DNA from 2 places in the Proteiniclasticum sp. genome. Region 2 is predicted to be linked to the other one. Evidence: riboswitches for the same ligand, from Rfam matches in the RefSeq annotation. Region 2 holds a riboswitch; the other holds the start of a gene.
The links. A riboswitch is a leader RNA that binds a small molecule or an ion and turns the genes downstream of it on or off. The one in region 2 is predicted to bind S-adenosylmethionine.

Region 1: it holds a riboswitch for S-adenosylmethionine, as region 2 does, so the genes downstream of both, RTX25_RS09370 (methionine ABC transporter ATP-binding protein) here and metK (methionine adenosyltransferase) in region 2, are expected to answer to the same signal.

What each region holds. Positions count from the first base shown of each region.
Region 1 is NZ_DAMBTF010000014.1:61,220-69,996, reverse strand. It holds gene purH (bifunctional phosphoribosylaminoimidazolecarboxamide formyltransferase/IMP cyclohydrolase) at 1-1,021, shown strand, start outside; gene purD (phosphoribosylamine--glycine ligase) at 1,032-2,285, shown strand; SAM riboswitch class I at 2,387-2,490, shown strand; gene RTX25_RS09370 (methionine ABC transporter ATP-binding protein) at 2,586-3,557, shown strand; gene RTX25_RS09365 (methionine ABC transporter permease) at 3,547-4,188, shown strand; gene RTX25_RS09360 (MetQ/NlpA family ABC transporter substrate-binding protein) at 4,334-5,128, shown strand; gene RTX25_RS09355 (4Fe-4S dicluster domain-containing protein) at 5,320-6,582, shown strand; gene RTX25_RS09350 (RnfABCDGE type electron transport complex subunit D) at 6,594-7,466, shown strand; gene RTX25_RS09345 (RnfABCDGE type electron transport complex subunit G) at 7,466-8,777, shown strand, end outside.
Region 2 is NZ_DAMBTF010000006.1:88,746-97,522, forward strand. It holds gene RTX25_RS04915 (DUF4153 domain-containing protein) at 1-898, shown strand, start outside; gene metK (methionine adenosyltransferase) at 1,005-2,186, opposite strand; SAM riboswitch class I at 2,259-2,358, opposite strand; tRNA gene RTX25_RS04925 (tRNA-Tyr) at 2,413-2,497, opposite strand; tRNA gene RTX25_RS04930 (tRNA-Tyr) at 2,583-2,667, opposite strand; tRNA gene RTX25_RS04935 (tRNA-Thr) at 2,675-2,749, opposite strand; gene upp (uracil phosphoribosyltransferase) at 3,003-3,632, opposite strand; gene rpiB (ribose 5-phosphate isomerase B) at 3,632-4,096, opposite strand; gene RTX25_RS04950 (low molecular weight protein arginine phosphatase) at 4,099-4,530, opposite strand; gene RTX25_RS04955 (L-threonylcarbamoyladenylate synthase) at 4,533-5,582, opposite strand; gene prfA (peptide chain release factor 1) at 5,623-6,702, opposite strand; gene prmC (peptide chain release factor N(5)-glutamine methyltransferase) at 6,752-7,600, opposite strand; gene RTX25_RS04970 (DUF1385 domain-containing protein) at 7,603-8,502, opposite strand; gene RTX25_RS04975 (thymidine kinase) at 8,518-8,777, opposite strand, start outside.

The sequences.
Region 1 (8,777 bases), on a different contig from region 2:
CGAGAAGCTGAATTTAAGGAGAAGGCTGGCCGGCAATGTTTTCAATCTTATGGCAGCATACGACAGCTCAGTATCCAACTTTCTCCTTGAAGAGCATGAGAAAAGATATCTCAGTTTGTCCTACCGGAAAAAGAGCGAGCTTAGATACGGGGAAAACCCTCATCAGAACGCTTCTGTTTATGAGTCCCTCGATGAAACAGGTGCATTGAACGAAATTGAGATTCTCTGGGGAAAAGCGCTCTCCTATAACAACTACAAGGATCTGGACATCGCCTGGAAGGTCGTTTCGGAATTCGACGAGCCTTGCTGCTGTGCACTGAAGCACAACACCCCGTGCGGTGTCGCCATCGGTAAAGATGATTTTGAAGCATATTCCAAAGCTTACGACGGAGACAGAATATCCATCTTCGGTGGAATCGTTGCGCTGAACTGCGAGATAGGAAAAAGCACTGCAGAGAAAATGAACGAGATTTTTCTTGAAGTCGTGATGGCACCTGGCTTTACCGATGAAGCACTTGAAATTCTGAAGAAGAAGAAGAACCTGAGAATCATCAGGTGTCAGAAAAAACCGGATGCCCTGAAAGCCTACGTTTCCCTTGATGGTCTGATGCTGGTACAGGATGAAGATAAAGGAACCGTCTCGGATTACAGGGTAGTCACCGTAAAATCACCGGAAGAAATGGAAATGAAAGAGCTGGAGTTCGCCTTTAAAGTGGTGAAGTATGTCAAGTCCAATGCCATCGTGGTCACCAATGACCGCATGACTTTAGGCATCGGAGGAGGACAGGTGAACCGTATCGATGCGGCTTTATCTGCACTTGAGAAAGCAAAGGGTAAAGGATCTGTTCTTGCTTCCGACGCATTCTTTCCTTTCAGTGATGTGGTCAAGGCGTCGGCTGATGCAGGTATCCGTGCAATCATCCAGCCTGGCGGCTCGCTAAGAGATCAGGAGTCCGTTGACCTGTGCAATGAGACAGGCATCTCCATGGTATTTACTTCCGTGAGACATTTTAAACACTAGGAGGAGAAAGATGAAAATACTCATCGTAGGTGAAGGCGCAAGAGAACATGCCATCGCAGCCAAGCTTGCAAAGTCAGATCAGGTTAAAGAAGTGTATGTTTCGCCAGGTAACGGTGGGACACAGAGACTTGAAAAATGCATGAATATCCCTAAAGAAAGTCATTTCTTCTTACGGGATTTCGCGCTTCAGAATCATATCGACTATACCGTAGTCGGACCAGAAGCCGACCTGATGGAAGGTATTGTGGATCTCTTTTTGGAATCCGGACTCAGAATCATCGGACCGCAAAAAGCCTGTGCTATTCTTGAAGGGTCAAAATCCTTTGCGAAAGATTTTATGAAGAAGTATGGAATACGAACAGCTCAATATCAGGTTTTTACAGACAGTCAGAAGGCAAGGTCATATGTCTCTTCCTGCCGGTATCCCATCGTCATCAAAGCCGATGGACTGGCTTCAGGTAAAGGAGTTGAGATTATCCACTCCCTAGGAGATGCTATTAAGACCATTGAAGAATATATGGAAAACGGAAAATTCCACGAGGCATCAAGAAAGATTGTCATAGAGGAATATCTTGAAGGAAAAGAGGCTTCCATCATTACACTATTTGACGGGGAGAGAATCATTCCTTTAAATTCGACCATGGACCACAAGAAAATCGGAGAAGGAGAAACCGGACTTAATACAGGTGGGATGGGCAGCCTGACACCTAATCCATATTACACAGAAGAAATTCAGGCTGACTTCAGAGAGAATATCATGAAAAATACTCTGGAAGGGCTGATTGCCGAGAACATGAGATTTAAAGGAGTCATCTTCTTCGGACTCATGCTGACAGACAAAGGTTCTTATCTTTTAGAATACAACCTGAGATTCGGCGATCCGGAAACCCAGAGTCTTCTGGAAACACTGAGCTGTGATCTGAACACGATATTCATGAAAACTCTCGACGGGTGCCTTATAGAAGAAGATGTGATCTGCTCCAATGAGAGCGCTCTCTGTGTCGTCCTGTCTTCAAAGTGCTATCCCTTATCCTCACAGGAAGATATCGTCATTACCGATTTTTTCGACCAGAATCCTGACGCAATAGAGATCTTTTCCTATTCGAGCAGACTTGAGGGAAATGACATTCTGTCCCGTTCTGGACGTGTGCTGTCGGTTGTTTCCAGAGGAACAGAAGAGGAGATTCAGAATAATGTCTACGGATACCTTCAGAAAGTTGGCAATGAAAACCTTTATTATCGTAGTGATATTGGCAGAATATAATATTTTAAACCTTTACATAAATCATACTCATAAACTGTTCCCTTAGCTGATTGACAACATTATTTAACGTGGTACTATAAAAACAACCGAATATTAATATTTTCTTATCTAGAGAGGTGGAGGGAAAGGCCCTGTGAAACCCGGCAACCAATACGCAAGTATATGGTGCCAATTCCTGCAGCATGAGCATGCTGAAAGATGAGAATAAACTTTTGGATTTCATTCGTCTAAGTTTATTCTTAGGCGATTTTATTTTGTCTTTTTTGAGGTACCATCAAAAAAGCACGTGAGGTGAATTGAGTGATCGAAATTATAAATCTGGTGAAACAGTACAGGGATCTGTCCGTAATCAAGGATGTTTCTTTCAGTATCGAAAAAGGTGAGATCTTTGGGATCGTTGGAAGAAGCGGAGTGGGGAAGTCGACTCTCCTAAGATGCATAAATGCACTTGAACCGGTCAATTCCGGAGATATCCTTATTGACGGGGTCAGTATAAGATCCCTTGACGAGGACGGCGTTCGTCAGCTGAGAAAAAAAGTGAGCATGATTTTTCAGAACTTCAACCTTCTCAATCAGAAATCAGCACTGGAAAATGTGACTCTCCCTATGGAAATCTGGGGATATGACAAAAAAATACTGAAAGCAAGAGCGAAAGAGCTTCTCGATCTAGTGGGTTTGAAAGATAAATACAACAGCAAACCCAGATCTCTGTCAGGGGGAGAAAAGCAGAGGGTAGCTATAGCAAGAGCACTTGCTCTTGATCCTGAGATACTCCTGTGCGATGAGGCAACTTCCGCACTGGATCCCAATACAACTAAAGAGATACTTGCACTGTTAAAGAAAATCAACAGAGAACTTGGCCTCACGTTAGTCGTCGTCACACACCAGATGGAAGTCGTCAAAGACATCTGTCAGAAAGTTGCAGTGATGGAAGGCGGAAAAGTTGCAGCACTAGGCAAGGTGGAGGATCTGTTTCTCAATCCCGCAAAAAGCCTGAAAAAACTCATTGGAGAAGATGAACTGGAGATCCTGCCGAAAGGAACGAATATCAGGATTTTCTTTACGAAAGAATTCAGCAATCAGACCGTCATCACAAATATGAGCAAGGATCTCTCAGTAGATTTTTCCATAGTATGGGGGAAACTTGAAAATTTCAGCGGAAATGTTCTTGGCAGTCTTGTCATCAATGTCAGGCCAGAGGATAAAGATAAGATCGAACAGTATCTTATCGGTAGAGGTCTTAATGTGGAGGTGATTAGTCATGAATATTGATGGATACATCAAAGCCCTACTCGAATCCCTGCTTATGATCAGTGTTTCAGGCGTACTTTCTATAATATTCGGTTTCTTCGTAGCCATCGTGCTGGTCTATACAAAGGAAAAGGGACTCAAACCTAAACCTTCCTTATATAATTCACTTGATTTTATCATCAACGTTTTCAGAAGTTTCCCATTCATCATACTGATGTTCCTTCTGTTTCCATTATCAAGATTTATTGTGGGCACCTCCATCGGGACGACTGCAGCCATTGTTCCTCTGACCATAGCTGCAACGCCATTTGCTGCCAGAATCATTGAAGGATCCCTTGACACTGTGGACCCGGGAATCATAGAAGCTGCCAAATCATTCGGTGCAAAAAACAGCCAGATCATATTCAAGGTCATGCTGGTGGAAGCTCTGCCGAATCTGGTACAGGGAATAACGAACATCTTCATCAATATCGTCGGCTATTCCGCCATGGCAGGAATCATAGGAGGCGGTGGTCTCGGAGCGGTAGCCATCAACTACGGTTACTACAGATGGGAAGATACCATTATGTTCATTATCGTCATCATGATCTTTCTGGTTGTACAGGGTATACAGTCCATCGGCAATCAGATTTACAAGATTCTTCTGCGTTAAGCCCTGCTCTGCAGAAGTAAAGTAAAGTGATATGGTTATTCTTTTAACAAATTGCACTAAATATATTCTGAATAGAATCTGGAAATCAGTACAGAAACAGAAAACAGTTAATAAACAAATAATAACAAACGAGAGGATGATTTATATGAAAAAAATTACAGCACTGATAACATCACTGGTACTATCACTAGGCGTTCTTGCAGGATGCGGAAGTTCTGACGGGACTACCGAAAAACTTACAGTCGGAGCCTCTGCAGTTCCTCATGCTGAAATACTGGAAAATGTGAGAGAAGACCTCAAGGAACTTGGCTATGATCTGGAAGTGACCATTTTTAATGATTATGTTCTACCAAACAAAGCCTTGTCCGAAGGTCAGCTGGATGCCAATTTCTTCCAGCATATTCCTTATCTCGAAGAAATGAACGCAAATGAGAATCTTGGTTTGACATGGACGGTAAAGGTTCATATAGAGCCTATGGGTCTCTATTCTGATAAGATCACTTCTCTTGAAGAACTGGCAGATGGGGCTTCCATCGCCATTCCAAATGATGCAACAAACGGATCCAGAGCACTGAAACTTCTGGCTTCAAACGGTCTCATCAAACTCAAGGATACAGAAGTGGCTTCAGTTCTCGATATCACCGAAAACTCAAAAAATCTTGAATTCACTGAACTTGATGCACCTGCACTGCCAAGAACATTAGTAGATGTAGATGCAGCTGTAATCAATACCAACTATGCTATCGAAGCAGATCTTAGCCCGCTCGATGATGCCATCATCATCGAATCAAGCGAATCACCTTATGCAAATATCATCGCAGTGAAAGAAGCGGACAAAGATTCCGAAAAGACCAAAGCGCTGAATGATGTTCTGAACAGCGAGAAGACCAGAACTTTTATTGAAGAAAAATATGAAGGTTCCATCTTCCCTGCATTTTAAACTGTACTAATATAGAGCAAAAGTTTTTACGCTCATCTGAAAGATACCTAAACTCCAAGACCGTTGGATTCCAACGGTTTTTTCATTATTTACACTTGTTAAGATATTGTCATATATTGTTAATGAACGTTTACAATGTTATACTAGGTTGTGTATTTGTTATATTTTAGATTAAAAATAGGGGGATTTATATGAAGCTGTTTTCAATTTCAAAAGCAGTGCATGTGCCCAAGTTCAAACCAGCGGATCATTTCAGCAATATTATAGAAGTAGATGCTCCGAAGAACATGGTATATTCACTATCTCAGCAACATAACATGAAATGTACACCTGCTGTAAAAAGAGGTGACAGAGTTCTGGTCAATCAGGTAATCGGTATCGGTGAAAACAACAGTGTTGTTCCAGTATACTCAAGCGTTTCTGGTACAGTTAAACAGTTGACGACTAAAGTCGATCTGATGGGCAATAAAGTTGAAGTCATTCTGGTGGAAAATGATGGTCTGTATGAAAAAGAAACCAGAGATGCCTTTGACTATGCTTCACTCAGTTTCAGCGATCTGAAGGATCGTATCAAAGATCTTGGGCTCATCGAGACTCAGAATCTATCCAACCGCAAGAGAGGGATGCAGCTTTCATTCAAGGAGAATGTCAGGAATATCCTCATCAATGCTCAAGAAAGCGGACTGTACGGTCAGGTGGATTCTTACCTGTACGAAAATGAAAAAGAAGATTTTCTAAGAGGGATTGAACTGCTTAAGGCATTATATCCTGCGGCAGATATCACTGTGCTGTCCACATCTGATGCGGATTCAGTGATCGGTTTCACGGAAATGCTGAAATCAACAGGAGTCAAGCTTATTTCAAAGATACCTACACAGTTTTATCATGACATGAATCTTGCGTCCCGTGATGTCTATGCTGATTTCGCCATGAAGGATACTATGGTTATCGATGCTTTCCTTCTGCCTGCAGTAGCTAGAGGCGTTCTCGACAACAGACTGACTCATTATCAGCTTCTTCTTATCAATGGCGGCGCTGTGGAAACTCCAGGAATCTATAAAGTGCTGTCCGGTACCACATTAGATCTGGTTATGGAAAAAGCCGGAGTCAAAAATCCGTTCAGAATCGTAGCAGGCAATATCCTGTCCGGTGATGCGGTATTTGCTGTAGATGCACCAATCAATAGAGGAATCAGAGAAATTCTGTTCCTGAATGAGAATGAAGTGTCTAAAGAAGAAGAAATGAACTGCATCAAATGCGGTCGCTGCGCGGATGTATGTCCAGTAGGTCTTAGACCATATGAGCTGTATTCATTCGTGACAAACAGAGAATTCGACGAGTTCTTCAAGAACCGTGGCGGAATGTGTGTAGAATGTGGAAGATGTTCTTATGTCTGCCCATCCAAACTGCATCTGCTCCAGTCATTCAAAACAGCCAAAAAGGTTAAAAGATAGGGGGTAATGATATGGAAAACAGAAAAATAACCGTTGCTTCCTCTCCGCATATTAAGTCAAACCTGAGAGTGAACAAAATCATGCTCGATGTGCTCATCGCGCTGATTCCTGTTGCAGCAGCGGGAATATATTTCAATGGAATGAAAGGTCTATTTCTCATTCTCACAACAATTATCGGTGCGATGGTATCAGAAGTTGTCTTCAAGAGACTTCTGCACAAAAAGCATTCATTAAACGATCTTTCCGCCGCAGTTACAGGAATGATTCTTGGCCTGATTCTGCCGGTAACAACACCACTTTGGGTAGCCGCTTTATCCTCAGTATTTGCAATCATACTTGTTAAAGAAATTTTCGGCGGACTGGGACAGAACTTCATGAATCCAGCAGTAGCAGCTAAAATCTTTGCAGTTGTTTCTTATGGAAATCTTGTGGTCAACAGCGGTTTCGGAAGTGCCACCTTTATGGATCGATTATTAGGCAGTGCAGGCGGTAACCTCGGTGAAGCTTCAATTGTCGCAATTATTGTCGGTGGTATATACCTGGCAGTCAAGGGTGTCATCAGAGTAAGAGTACCGTTTACGATCATCGTCGTTTCACTTGTCTTTTCACAGATTGTACTTGGGGATATTACCATCCTTGGTGGAAACAGCAGTATTTACCTCATCGCATTCTTCCTCGCCAATGATTATGCAAGCTCAGCCATTACAAACGGCGGTAAATGGGTTTATGCTCTTCTTGTCGGAATAGCAGCATCGGTATTTATCGGTGTAGGAAAGAATATTGAAGGTGCTTACTATGCAATACTCCTTGGTAATGTATTTGCACCATTTATCGATACCTTTTTCAAAGGTAAAGTAGATATGAAAAAGGAGGCAACCGCATAATGAAAAACAAGAATATCCTGCGTGAGCTCCTGACTCTTGGTGGAACACTTACTTTAATCTGTGTAATTGTTGCAGGTATTGTTGCCGTTGTCTTCAATACCACAAAAGAACAGATTGCAATGAACAATGCAGTCAATGCAGAAGATCTAGCTCTTGTTATGCCTGAAAGTGATGCAATCGAAGATGTCACAGATCAGTATGATGAGCATGAAATCATCAGAGAAGTGTATAAAGCTACAAGTGGAACCGAAACCGTCGGTTATGTCTACAAAATGATAACAAACGGTTATAAACCCGAACTTGGTGTACTTGTCGGTATAGACAATGAAGGAAACACCATTGCAGCAAAAATCACTCAGTCATCAGAAACGCCAGGTCTTGGTGCTCTGGTTGCTGAAGACGCATTCATCACTCAGTTTACAGGTAAAGAAACCGCATCCAGTTTCCAGGTTGTCAAAACGACTCCTGCAGGAGCTAGTGAAATCCAGGCAGTATCTGGTGCGACCATTTCTTCCACTGCTGTGACCAGCGCAATCAATGATGCGGTCAAGTTCCATAAGGAGAATATCCTTGGGGAGGAAGTTGTAGAAGTTCCTGTCGTTGAACCGACATTTGAAAATATGAAGATGACAGGCGATGAAATGGCAGAAATCTCCGGAGAGCTAAAGACACTTGAGGTCAAGACTGCTGGAGAAGTGACCGGTTATATCGTTTATGGTTCAGGCACAGGATACTACGAAGACAAGCCGATAAAGGTAGCTGTCGGATTTGACAATGCAACAGAAACCATTACAAATATCCTGATCATCGAACAGAATGAAACACCAGGTATCGGTGATGCGATCCTTCAGGAAGGATTGACAGAACTGTTCCAGGGTGCTGCAGCTGAAGAGCAGGCTACTCAAGTATATTCAGGAGCCTCAGAAAGCTCAAAGGGTGTATATAAAGCAGTCAATCAGGCTATACTTTATTATCATGATGTACTTATGAAAGAACCGACTATTGAAAATATGCGCCTGACAGGCGATGAAATGGCTGAAATATCAGGTGAATACAGAACATTTGAAGTGAAGACAGCCGGAGAAGTGACAGGATATATCGTCTACGCTTCAAACCCTGGTTACTATGAAGACAAGCCGATCGAAGTGGCTGTTTCATTTGATGTCGCTTCAAAGCAGGTCAAGAATATCATGGTCGTGAAGCAGAATGAAACTCAGGGAATTGGCACTAAAATTTCCGAAGAAGCTTTTACCCAGCTTTTCCAGGACAAACCTTCTGAAGAAATGAGTGTACAGATATATTCAGGCGCTT
Region 2 (8,777 bases):
AAATCAGCTGGCAAGACTCTTTAGAACCTGGTTTCCAAGAATACTGCTTCCCATCCTTGCCATGATGTTTGTTTCCATCGCAAAGAGAATATACCAATATGGCGTGACAGAAAACCGCTATCTCGTGGTTCTTCTTGGCCTATGGGTACTCACTGCTATGCTGTACTTCATCATCAAGAAGAAGCTCAATAATATTTTCCTTCCAGTAAGTCTATCGATCCTTGCTGTGATATCCATATTTGGTCCCCTGTCCGCATTCAGTGTTTCTAACTTCAGTCAGAATCAGCGCTTCTCGACATTGCTCGAAAGAAACAATATGCTGGTGTCAGGCGAAGTCGTACCGGGAACCAATGTTTCAGAAGAAGACCGCAAGAATATCTCAAGTATCGTTTCTTATTTTGAGTCAAGAGACCTGGATAAAATCAGACATCTCGATTCAGGATATGCTTACTCGGATTTCAAGGACACCTTCGGATTCGAGCGTGAGGATCATTACGGTAACCCCAATATGGAATACATCAACCTGTTTACCGACCAGAATGAATCCGCATCAGAAGTATCAGGTTTTGATTACCTGTTTATGCTGAACAACTATACAGAATCTGTAACCTTCCAGGACATGAAAATAGAACTCACCGATATAACGAACCTTAAAATCACCCTTAAAGATGAGCTGATCCTTCAAGAAGAACTAAGTGATGATATTCTCGCAATCGTAGAGAAACATGAAGGACAGATGGAAAAAGGCATTCTCAATCCGGAAGATGCTGTTATCCTGCTGGAAAATGAGGAAATCAGTGTAAAAATCACACTACTGGAACTCTCCGCAAGAAGAGAGACCGGTGATGAACTGAATTTCGATCACCTCAGAATCAGCCTGCTGATCGACGTGAAGTAAGGTAACCTAAAGAACAGATAAATTTAAAAGTCCTGCAGCCAGAATTTGATATCTGGTTGCAGGACTTTTATGATTCTTAAATTTCTGATTCAGGTTTATCTATATACTAGCTGAGCAGCGCTCTGATCTCATCGACCTTATCAAGCTTTTCCCATGTCAGATCGAGATCATTTCTTCCAAAGTGTCCATATGCAGCAATCTGTCTGTAGATCGGTCTTCTCAGATCAAGGTCTCTTATGATAGCACCAGGTCTGAGGTCAAACACCTTATTGATGATTTCGATGATGCTCTCGTGTGAGATTTTCTCTGTTCCAAAAGTGAATACCTCAACCGAAATCGGTTTAGCCACACCAATAGCATAGGACAGCTGAACTTCCAGTTTATCGGCAACACCTGCTGCCACCAGATTCTTTGCAACCCATCTTGCAGCATATGCCGCTGAACGGTCAACCTTTGTCGGATCCTTTCCTGAGAAAGCACCGCCGCCGTGTCTGCCGTATCCGCCATAAGTATCGACAATAATCTTTCTTCCTGTAAGACCAGAGTCACCCTGCGGTCCACCAACAATGAACTGTCCAGTCGGATTCACGAATATCTTCGTCTCTTCATCCATGAGTTCTACAGGAATTACAGCCTTAATGACATTTTCGATGATGTCTCTTCTGATTTCTTCCTGTGTCACGATAGAACTGTGCTGTGTGGAGACGACGATGGTGTCCACTCTAACAGGCTTATCATCCTCATCATATTCAATGGTCACCTGAGTCTTGCCATCAGGTCTTAAGTATGGCAGAAGCTCATTTTTTCTGACTTCAGCAAGTCTTCTTGCCAGCTTATGCGCAAAATTCACAGGCATCGGCATATAATCTTCAGTTTCGTTTGTAGCAAAACCGAACATCATCCCCTGATCTCCTGCTCCTGTCTGCAGCATTGCATCATGGTCACCCTCACGGGTTTCAAGAGAAGCGTTAACTCCCTGAGCGATATCTGGTGACTGTTCATCAATAGAAGTCAGTACAGCGCATGTCTCGGCATCAAATCCGAACTTGGCACGAACATATCCGATTTCAGTGACCGTCTTTCTTACGATTTTAGGAATATCCACATAGCAGTCTGTAGTGATTTCCCCCATCACCATCACCATACCTGTTGTCACCGCTGTCTCACAGGCAACTCTCGCCTTAGGATCCTGTTCCAGTATGCTGTCCAGTATGGCATCTGAAATCTGGTCACAGATTTTATCCGGATGTCCTTCTGTTACTGATTCTGAAGTAAATAATCTTTTCATTTTCTCCTCCTTATTTTTACACAACAAAAAACCTCTTCACAATAAGAAGAGGTGTGTCAAAGTTCTACATCTCTCTTATCTCGCAGCGTAATGCTGCAGGAATTGGCACCACGTATTGCTACAGGTTGCCGGGTTTCACAGGGCCCTTTCCCTCCACCTCTCTTGATAAGAGTATTCAATTTTAATTCCATAAAAAAAGACATCAATTGTAACAATTGTGTCTTTGTGGTGGAGGAGAGTGGATTCGAACCACTGAAGCAACTTGCAACAGATTTACAGTCTGCCCCCTTTGGCCACTTGGGTACTCCTCCCTATTTGTGTACAACTGCTTTTTTATATTACAACAGTCTTAGGGTTTTGTCAATAACATTCGCTAAGGTATTTCATCGGAAAAAATGGTGGAGGAGAGTGGATTCGAACCACTGAAGCAACTTGCAACAGATTTACAGTCTGCCCCCTTTGGCCACTTGGGTACTCCTCCTGAAATGTGGAGCTGGTGAACGGAATCGAACCATCAACCTGCTGATTACAAATCAGCTGCTCTACCATTGAGCCACACCAGCAAATGAACTGACAAAGACTAGTATATAGCCTGGACGATGATATTTCAAGGGTTTTTCCAAAAAAATATTTCTGTTTTTTTATCACTGAGTGCATTTTCAGGAACAGAAAACGTTCCTGATTTTCCCTTTGAAAAAGATTGCCTATGAGACTCATGGATGATTGAAATTCACCTGTTACCGATTATCTGGAACAGATCCTGAAAAAATGCAGACTCCGAAATCAGTTTTCGCAGTCTGCACCATCATCATCTGATTATTTAGTTCCGAAAAGTCTATCTCCGGCATCTCCAAGTCCTGGAACGATGTAGCCGTGCTCATTCAGTTTTTCATCGATTGAAGCGATGAAAATATCCACATCCGGATGTGTTTCTGATAGAACCTTGATTCCTTCTGGAGCAGCAACAAGGCCGACAAACTTGATGGACTTCGCTCCTCTTTTCTTCAGCATATGGATCGCATCAACTGCAGATCCGCCAGTTGCAAGCATAGGATCAACTACGATTACGTCTCTTTCTTCGATGTCCTTTGGAAGTTTGCAGAAGTATTCTACAGGCTGTAGTGTGCTCTCATCTCTGTAAAGACCGATGTGTCCGACCTTGGCAGCAGGAACGAGCTTAAGCATACCATCAACCATACCGATACCCGCTCTTAAGATCGGAACGATGGCAAGCTTCTTTCCTGTGATTGTCTTGCAGTGGGCAATCGCAACTGGTGTTTCAATATCAATATCCTCCATCGGCAAGTCTCTGGTCACCTCATAAGCCATAAGTGTGGAAATTTCTTCTACCACCTCTCTGAACTCTTTGGACCCCGTGTTCTTGTCTCTGATGATCGCCAGTTTGTGCAGTACCAGCGGATGATTGATTTCTATTACTCTACCCATTATTTTTCCTCCTCAACTTCTATATATTTCTCTTCCAGTGATGTGATCTTATCGATTCTTGTCTGATGTCTTCCGCCTTCAAACTTCGTAGTCAAAAACGTATCAACGATGTCAAGAGCCAATGAAGGTCCGATTACCCTCTCGCCCATGGTCAGTATATTGGCATCATTGTGTTCTCTTGTCGCATGTGCACTGAATGTATCATGACAAAGGGCTGCACGGATTCCTCTGATCTTGTTTGCCGCAATCCCGATACCGATACCTGTTCCGCAGATAAGGATACCTAAATCCTGACTTTTATCTGCAATACTTAGTGCGACCTTTTCCGAGATATCCGGATAATCACAGGACTCTCGGGTATATGTACCGAAATCCCTGACCTCATATCCTTTCTTCTCGAGATGTTCCTTCACCGTTTCTTTCAGCGTGATGCCGCCATGGTCAGAACCAATTGCAATCTTCATGTTTACCTCCTGAACTTTTCAAAATCTTGTATACTCTGGATCAGTGTTCTGATTTCACTGAACGTTCTGATATATACTTCTTCTTCCATGCCGTAAGGGTCCATAACGTCCCCTGTTTCGCCGGCAAGCTCTTTAAGCGTAAATACCTTTTCCCCGCCGTATCGCCTTCTGATTTCCATTTTCTGTGCTTCTGTCATGGTGATGATATAATCCGCTTTCACCACATCACCATCAAGTATTTCCTCAGCTTCCCGATTTTCATTATAACCGTATTCCCGAAGCAGAATTTTCTTCGCTTCCGGAGATAGAATACTGCCTCTCTGAACATAAAGTCCTCGTGAAGACGCCTCTGCCTTGTGATAGGTTTCATTGAAAATCACTTCGGCCATAGGACTTCTGCATGTATTACCTGTGCATACAAACAACACTTTCATCTCTACACCTCAATTATATTGAATCCTGACGCCTTCTTCAGACGGTTCATGATCGCCTGTCCCACACCCTCCTCTGAAAGCCCTTCTGCAAGGATCAGATCCACATCTGAATCATCAAAGCTTCTGAGCCCTTCAAAAAGATTTCGCGCAAGCTCTTCCTGATTCTTCTCGCTGCCTAAAGAAATAAATCTGACATTTTCTCTATTATACAACTTCTCCCGCTCTATCGGTGAAAGAATTCCTACATGTTTTCCATCCCGGATATTCTTTTCCATTAGTTCGACGATCTTATCTGCCACATTTTTCTTACTCCCAGATATGATGGTCAATGGTGCTTCTGGTGCATAATGACGATACTTCATTCCAGGCGCCTTTGGGGTTTCCTTTTCGTCCGCTCTGGTCTTTGCCTCATCATAAACCACTTCATGATCAACCTCCCAAAGATCTTCATATGTGATGAATCCTGGCCTTAAAAGGCGGGGAGGATGAACGCTGTAGTCCACAATGGTGGATTCAAGACCCACAATGGAACTACCGTCACCTATAATCATATCCACTCTACCATCAAGATCTTCCACACACCTTTCAAAGTTTGTGGGACTCGGTTTTCCGGAAATATTGGCTGATGGTGCGGCAATAGGGTGTCCCAGTGCTTTTATGAGCATTCTCGCAACCTCATTCGATGGCATTCTGACACCCACCGTATCAAGTCCGGCGCTGGTTTCAAGAGGTACGAGATCTGTTTTCATAAGGATGATGGTCAAGGGTCCAGGCCAGAACCTGTCCATCAGCTCCTGAGCCTTCGACGGTACTGATCTGACATATTCTGAAAGATCAGCATCTGCAACATGGATGATGAGAGGATTATCCTGAGGCCTTCCCTTTGCTTCAAATATCTTTTTGACCGCATCCTTATTCAGTGCATCGGCACCAAGGCCGTATACTGTTTCTGTAGGAAATGCGACAACTCCCCCTCTACTCAGTATCTCTGCACCTTTATCCACTGCCGATCTGTCTGTTCCATTTTTGAAATTGACTTTGATTGTATCCATTTTCACCTCAAAAATGGGGACAGTAAAACTGTCCCCCTCATTAGTTATTTCTGTTACCCATGGCCTTCAATTTTTCAGCCTGGTCGTATCTGATAAGGGAATCAAACATTTCATCCATATCTCCATTAAGGAATGCTTCAAGTTTATAAAGCGTGAGATTGATCCTGTGGTCCGACACTCTTCCCTGAGGATAATTGTATGTTCTGATTCTCTCGGAACGGTCACCCGTACCTACCTGTGATTTTCTTTCGTCAGCTATGCCCTTGCTTCTTTCACTCTGCGCAATTTCATAAAGCCTTGCTCTTAATATCTTAAGCGCTTTTTCCTTGTTCTTCAGCTGTGATTTTTCATCCTGTACGGCAACGACAAGTCCCGATGGCAGATGAGTAACTCGAACAGCGGAGTCGGTAGTATTAACGGACTGTCCGCCATTACCTGATGAACGGTAAACGTCTACCCTGATTTCATTCATATTGATGACAACGTCAACATCATCCACTTCAGGCAGAACTGCAACTGTTGCTGTGGATGTATGTATTCTTCCTGAACTTTCAGTATCAGGAACTCTCTGTACTCTATGTACCCCTGACTCATACTTCATCAGGGAATAGACACCGTGCCCCTTAACCATAAACACGACTTCCTTGAATCCGCCGATGTCTGTTTCATTAAGGCTCATGATTTCCACTTTCCATCTTTTGCTTTCTGCATATTTTACATACATTCTATACAGGTTGTACGCAAAAAGTGCTGCCTCATCTCCGCCTGCGCCACCACGAATTTCAACAAAAACGTTCTTGTCGTCATTGGGATCCTTAGGAAGAAGCATGATCTGAAGTTCAGACTCGATGTTGTCAAGTCTTGCCTTGATGGTTCTCACATCTTCATTGATCATTTCTCTCATGTCCTGGTCGTCTTCAGACTGAAGCATCTCCATATTTGAGTCGAGCTCATCCTTTAAACCTTTGAATTCACGGTACTTCGTAACGATCGCTTCAAGATCGGAGTGCTCTTTTACAAGTTTCTGCCATGCTTCCTGATCCGCAATGACACTCGGGTCACTGATTCTCATGGTAAGCTCTTCATATTTACCTTCTACAAAACATAATCTTTCTAACATTAATCTCTCTCCTTAATTCTAAATGATATGAAAAAATAACGTCAGGAAGCTAAGTCTCTGGAATGAGTTCTCCGGAAACTACCCGATGATGACCCGAAAGGTCATTTATGGTTATGACATTTTTAAATCCATTTTCTTTTAACATATTTTCCACCTCTTGACTCTGGTCATAACCGATCTCAAAAATCAGTATGCCATGATCCGTCAGATGCTGCCTTGCCTGCATTGCTATGGTTTTATAGAAATCCAGTCCTCGTATTCCTCCATAAAGAGCAAGATGAGGCTCATAGTCTTTCACAGAAACCGATAAAGTCTCCATATCCTCCTGACTGATATAGGGAGGATTACTGATGATGAGATCATACTGATCATCAATCTTCTGAAAAAGGTCCGATACGATGAAATTCACCCTATCTCTGACACCAAGCTTTTCGGCGTTTTCTTCCGAGACTAGAATGGCTCCTTTATTTATATCAGAAAGTGTTACATTTGTAAATTCCAAGATTTTGGCTATAGACAGCCCAATAGCACCTGATCCGGAGCACAGATCAAGTATTTTTCGGCATTTCTTTTCCCTGATAACCTCAACAGCCTTTTCCACAGCAATTTCCGTGTCCGGTCTTGGTATGAGTGTATCTTCATTCACCCTGAAGGCAAATCCCATAAATTCCTTGTATCCTAAAATATAGGCAACCGGTTTTCCTTCTGCACGGGCTCTGATCATCTCGAAGAATCTCTCGAGAGAATCAGAGTCGAGCTCTTCATCCCGATTTGCGAGCAGATAGCCATCATCCTTTAAGAGCACTTCTTTAAGAAGTACTCTTGCATCAAGTGCCGGCGTGTCAGATATTTCTTTTAACATTCCCTGTGCCTGCCTGAGCACTTCTACGATACGCATCTTTATACCAGCCCTTCAGCTTCCTTGAGTGCTCTGATGGATACTTCCAGCATTTCGTCCAGAGGTTCTTTTGTGGTCAGTCTCTGAAGCATCATTCCAGGATAGGCGATGATTTTCTGAACGGGTCCCTTTGTCTTTCCAAGCCACCTTAGAATTTCATAGGTGATGCCGGAAATAAGCGGAAGTAGCAGAATCCTTGATACGATTCTCATGAGCGGATCTGTCCATCCTGTAAAACTGAAAACGATGATGCTTACAGCCATAACAAGAAACATAAAGTTGGTTCCGCATCTTTCATGAAATCTTGTGCAGGATCTCACATTTTCCACGGTAAGTTCCATCTCATTTTCATAGCAGATAATCGCTTTATGCTCCGCGCCATGATATTGAAACACCCTGTAGATATCTTTCATCTTGCTGATTCCGTAAAGGTATCCGATAAATATGCTCAACCTGATCACCGCTTCAATGACATTCAGGGCGATATGGGGTAGGTCATAATTTCTGAGTACCCCTGTAATCAGTGTGGGGAGAACAAAGAACAGGAGTACACTGATGCTCAGACTGAAAATCATGGTCAGGGTCTCTATGATCTTTTCCCCTTTGTCTCCGAATTTATCCTTCAGAAATTTATCGAATTTTGAGGGTTCATCTTCAATACCGAATATCGATGCGGACCAGTTGAGGCTCTTTATTCCAATCTTCATGGAATCGACCAGCGCGACAGCACCTCTTATGAGTGGCCATCTCAGTACTTTATATTTCATGGAGAGGGGCTTAGTATCATCGTGGTTCACCACGATCTCTCCTTCAGGACTTCGTACAGCCGTCGCAATTCCCTTTAGGCCTCTCATCATAACGCCTTCAATGACTGCCTGTCCCCCTACAGTTGTGTTTCTCATCTATTCACCAATTCCTTATTTTGATTTATTTCTTTCTTGCATTTTCTTTCTGAACTTGAAATAACAGTCAGCGCAAAGAGACTGGTACTCAACATTTCCCACCATATCGATGGCAACCTGTTCTCCTTCGAATACAAATTCACCATTGATCTTCCTACCGTTAAGAAGCGCTTTCTTGCCGCAGGTGCATATGGTTTTCAGTTCTTCAATGCTGTGCGCGAGCAGAAGAAGCCTTGCGCTTCCCTCAAAGCCGTTCATGAGAAAGTCTGTTCTTA